One region of the Psychrobacter sp. KCTC 72983 genome, then DNA from elsewhere that is predicted to be linked to it. Evidence: riboswitches for the same ligand, from Rfam matches in the RefSeq annotation. Region 1 holds a riboswitch; the other holds the start of a gene.
The links. A riboswitch is a leader RNA that binds a small molecule or an ion and turns the genes downstream of it on or off. The one in region 1 is predicted to bind thiamine pyrophosphate.
Positions count from the first base shown of each region.

Region 2: linked by a shared signal. The riboswitch ahead of PSBA01_RS07105 (ABC transporter substrate-binding protein) and the one ahead of thiC (phosphomethylpyrimidine synthase ThiC) in region 1 are both predicted to bind thiamine pyrophosphate.

Region 1 is NZ_CP060390.1:1,315,553-1,318,029, reverse strand. It holds gene thiC (phosphomethylpyrimidine synthase ThiC) at 1-1,296, opposite strand, end outside; TPP riboswitch at 1,543-1,698, opposite strand; gene pstS (phosphate ABC transporter substrate-binding protein PstS) at 1,991-2,477, shown strand, end outside.
Region 2 is NZ_CP060390.1:1,665,016-1,667,492, forward strand. It holds gene PSBA01_RS07100 (AAA family ATPase) at 1-318, shown strand, start outside; gene PSBA01_RS07105 (ABC transporter substrate-binding protein) at 409-1,305, opposite strand; TPP riboswitch at 1,457-1,574, opposite strand; gene PSBA01_RS07110 (YbaN family protein) at 2,134-2,477, shown strand, end outside.

The sequences.
Region 1 (2,477 bases):
TAGACTGAACGCCACATCGTATTGCTTCATAATCTCGCAGATATCTTCAAAATGCGTGTATAAAAAGCTCTCTTTGTGATGCGCCAGACACCACTGCGCCATGATAGAGCCGCCGCGTGAGACGATACCTGTCAAACGCTTTGCGGTGAGCGGTACATAGCGGAGCAGGACGCCTGCGTGAATGGTAAAGTAATCCACACCTTGCTCGGCTTGCTCAATCAAGGTATCACGGAATATCTCCCACGTCAGATCTTCAGCGACGCCATCGACTTTTTCTAAGGCTTGATAAATCGGTACGGTACCAATCGGCACAGGAGAGTTGCGGATTAGCCATTCACGAGTTTCATGAATGTGATTGCCCGTCGATAAATCCATGATGGTATCCGCGCCCCAACGCGTGGCCCATGTCATTTTGGAGACTTCTTCATCAATCGATGAGCCGAGCGCTGAGTTGCCGATATTGGCATTGATTTTTACCAAAAAGTTGCGCCCGATAATCATTGGCTCAGATTCAGGGTGGTTGATGTTGTTGGGGATAATTGCACGTCCAGCGGCTACTTCATCACGGACAAACTCAGGGGTGATAATTTTGGGCATATTGGCACCGAAGCTCTCACCCTCATGTTGACGCATGTCAGTCAGTTCATGCTGCTTTTGCGTCTCACGTATCGCAATATATTCCATCTCAGGGGTAATGATGCCGCGACGCGCGTAGTACATCTGAGTGACGTTTTTCCCTGCTTTGGCACGGCGCGGTTTGTCAATATGAGCAAACCTGAGGTTGGCAGTACTGATGTCACGAGCACGCGCTTGCCCGTACGAGCTAGATAGACCGCTTAGTTGCTCGGTATCACCGCGCTCGGCGATCCAGTTTTCACGCAGTTTGGGTAGACCGCGGGTCAGATCAATCTCGACATTGGGGTCAGTGTACACGCCTGAAGTATCGTACACATAAAAAGGCGGATTGTGCTCGCCATCCTTATCACCCGTACCGCCAACTGGCGTATCCGTTAAGCTGATTTCACGCATCGGTACTTGAATATCAGGCCGTGAGCCTTCGATATAGACTTTGCGCGAGGCGGGTAGGATACGGTGTAAGTCGCGCGCGTCTTCTTCAAAGCGTGCATCACTGGCGGCGCGGTGGGCAGGTGTCTTTAGCGCGTCGGCTTTTTTATCGGCTTTGGTGTCTGATACGAGAGGTATGTTATCGGCTGGGTTGTGCGTTTGGACTTGTGATGGCGCTGAGGCACTGTCTAAAGAGGCATTGTCAAAAGAGCTGCTGTTTGAAATAGTCATATGCTGTCCTAGCGTGTTGGTTTTTGAATAAAAGCAACACCGCCAGTAGCTGCGGGGCAAACACTCGTCATTCAGACAAATTTATATTATCAACACCTAACAGCGAGCAAAGAAATTGTCGCGGTTAATGGTCATCAAATAGTGGACGCCGCTTTCTATCTTCTCTCGTTATCTACGTATGCGGCGTGCATCGTTAGACAATAGCGATGATAAAAAAGTATTTTTACGCGTCCGTTGTCATCAATAACAACGTGCTTAAGACTTCCCTGCGTCGGTACTAACCGCATCAGGTTCGGCGGGTGATCTCTCAGCGAATGTAGATAGGTGGCTACTTTTATCAATGTTTAACTATAAACGTTTAATAAAGTAGGCCAATGCTACATCGCACCCCGAGTCTGTCAGTGTTGTAAATCTTCTTCATACTAACAAAATTCTGCGTTAACGGCTAATGGAATTTGGATGAAAATATCAGGCGCTTATTTTGCTATTTAGCATGGATACAAAGAACAGGAGTTATTGATAGTAATTAAAATTCCTTGATATTACTGATACTTAGAGGCGATTGCTAAATATTGTGTAAAGCGAATGCAGGATTTGAGAGGTTGTCATTAAACTGTCATAAAGATTTGGCAAGATAACGCTCATATCACAAACAATGCTTTTTTATATCGTTGTTAAATTTTAGGAGTCCTACATGCGTTATTCGTTATTAGCAGTGGCCGTTAGTTGTACATTAATGCTTACGGCGTGTAATAAGTCAACAGAGACGGCAGAACCAGCTGCTGATACGACCAGTAGCGCCGCTACCACGGCTGAAACCACCACGCAGACTCAGGCAACGCCTTCTGCTGACACGGGTTTCAAATCTGCTGAAAACATCGCCATGAATATCACAGGTGCAGGCGCATCATTCCCGCAGCCGATCTATGCCAAATGGTCTTCTGACTATAACGCTGCCACAGGTGGCCAAGTCAACTATCAATCTATTGGCTCATCTGGAGGTATCAAACAAATCCAATCAAAAACCGTCGATTTTGGTGCTTCTGATGCGCCATTGACACCTGAAGAGCTTGAAGAATCTGGTCTTATCCAGTTCCCAACCGTGATTGGTGGCGTTGTGCCAATCGTTAACATCGATGGCGTTGAGCCAGGTCAGTTGAAGCTAGATGGTGAAACCTTAG
Region 2 (2,477 bases), 350 kb from region 1:
AATTCTAGTCATGTTTCGCCATCAACTACTATAGAAGATGTATTAAATGGAAAGGCGTTTGTTGAAACACTAGTAACTTTTAGAGATGATTATCCAGAACATTTAGGATTTCTAGATAACCATAGTATGGATGATGTGAAAGAAGTATGTTCACGGTCTGCGTTAGACCTTAAAGCTAGCGAGAATATTAAACTACTCAACTTCTTCAAACAAGAAGGAGTGAAGTATGAGTTTTCAAAAAGGTATATAAATATTATAGATGATAGTTATGAAGTACCTGATTGGATTACTAAGATCGGTCAGTATTTCGAGTCCTGATTGGGATTAATATTTCTAATCATTAATAGAATAAAAAACCGCCATAGTAAACACGATGGCGGTTTTTTATTACTCAAACTATTTTAACGCTTATAGTGCCCACAGCGATTGATACTGCTCATCCGTCAACGTCACGATATCGATCTCGGCCAGCATCTCACGCAGTTCTTGCCACTTATTGGCATCAGGCTTGATTGGCGTGATCAATCTGCCCAACGTATTATCAATGATGCTGTCCATCAGCGTATCGGCTTCGGTCTTACTATAGTTGTAATACATATGGTGGGCAGTCTCTGGATCATTTTTACACAGCTCCGTCATCTGGTTGGTCACTTGGATAAAGGTATCTATCGCGTCTTTTTTCGCGCTATAGATCTCATCAGTCGTCAGAATCTCTAACGCCGAAAAATTCGGATAAGGTGACAGATGCTGATCGATAAACGTAAAGTCTAGCCCTTCATGCGTCGCCTCAACCCCTTCAAAGTTATAAAAGCATAGCCATGCACCATCGAGACTTGGGTCTTCTTGCAAGTTTTTTATATGGTAGAAGTCTTTTTGTACAAAGGTCACATTGTCACGGCTGATAGTGAAGCCATTTTTTTTGGCATAGCGCGCTAATATCTCAAAGCCAATACGATTGGTTTTTTCTTCAGCAGCAGGGGTGCAAATGCGAATCGGTTGATTGTTTTTGAGCTTATCCATACTGGACTGCTGCATCAATATGCCGCCATCGGTCTCAAAAAAACAGCCAAGCGCACGCAGATTCGGCGCGTAATGCTCAAACAGATGAATCGGCTCATTCACATGCAGATCGATACTTTGGTTTTGCAATTCAGCAAAGCCATCATAGTGGTCATCAGGCTCGATAATAGTGATATCTAGCCCTGCCTGCTCATATGCGCCTGTGGTCATACCCGCGATAAAAGGTAGGTGATCAGGGTTTAAGAACCATTCGAGGGTAAGGGTCAATTTGGTGGTCGGCTGCATGGTTGTTTCCTTATTAATGATAGAAAACAATCAGACTGATGCTGTTTACATAAAACAAAAAAGGCAAAACAAGAAAGGCAAAATCTCAACATGTAAGGCGCTATCAGATCAGCGCGTCAGGTAGAGATTTCTCTTATTTATAGACTGCTTAGGGTCTGTCATGCTTGTTTCCTACGTCAGTGCTAACTGCTTCAGGTTCACGGGTGTGTCTCAGCGATGGTTTTAACAATCGTTACAAGGTTAAAAGCAAAGCACCCCGACAAGGTTAAGTGGTGCTGCATTATTTTTGATCAGTACTGCTAATGGCTATTATCGATAGCTACTGCATCATCATATAGTGAAACCATTATAAAAATGGTATAGCAAGATTAAACGCTATTTTTCGCAGCCTCTGGAGACGCAGTCACAGCAAGCAAGAAAAGTAGCATTTAATCGAGCGCGTTTCCTATGCTGCATCAATTTTATTGAGGTTCTACTATAGACGACTTGTAAGCGGCGATGCAAGCGTACAAGGAATGACAATGAAAGGTGATGACTGACGCTCGTTAACCGCCCTTTATAACAGTTCACATTTGTGTTGGCTTTTTATAAGCGCTTTCAATCTTATAAGCGCTTGCAATCGACGTGTTAATAGAAGAGCGCAGTATTTGTCATTGGTACTTACCCAATCACTAACCAACGATACTGATCGATAGCAAAAAGCTTGTATAAATGGGCTTGTACAATTTTTGGTGATATTGCATGCTTGGTTATTCATACAAGTAGCTATGTAAATACTTTTGATGGCTACCAAAATCATTCACCGCACCGTCCATCGACATCACTTATATGACCCATAATAAAAAAGCGTTTTATCATAGGCCTAAGACCAACCAATCTAGAAGTCCAATGATACGCTGGACCTTTGTGACGCTTGGCTGGGTGTTTTTTGTCTTAGGGATTATCGGTATTTTATTGCCTGTGATGCCGACTGCGCCTTTTATACTACTTGCAGCAGGCTGCTGGGCGCGTAGCTCTAAGCGCTTTCATTTTTGGCTGATCAATCACAAATACTTCGGCAAATACGTCCGTGATTGGGAAGAAAATCATGCAGTACCGCTCTATGCTAAGTGGCTTGCGACCATCATGATGGCGATATCGACTGCCATGTTGTTTTATCGTCTGCCCGCTGA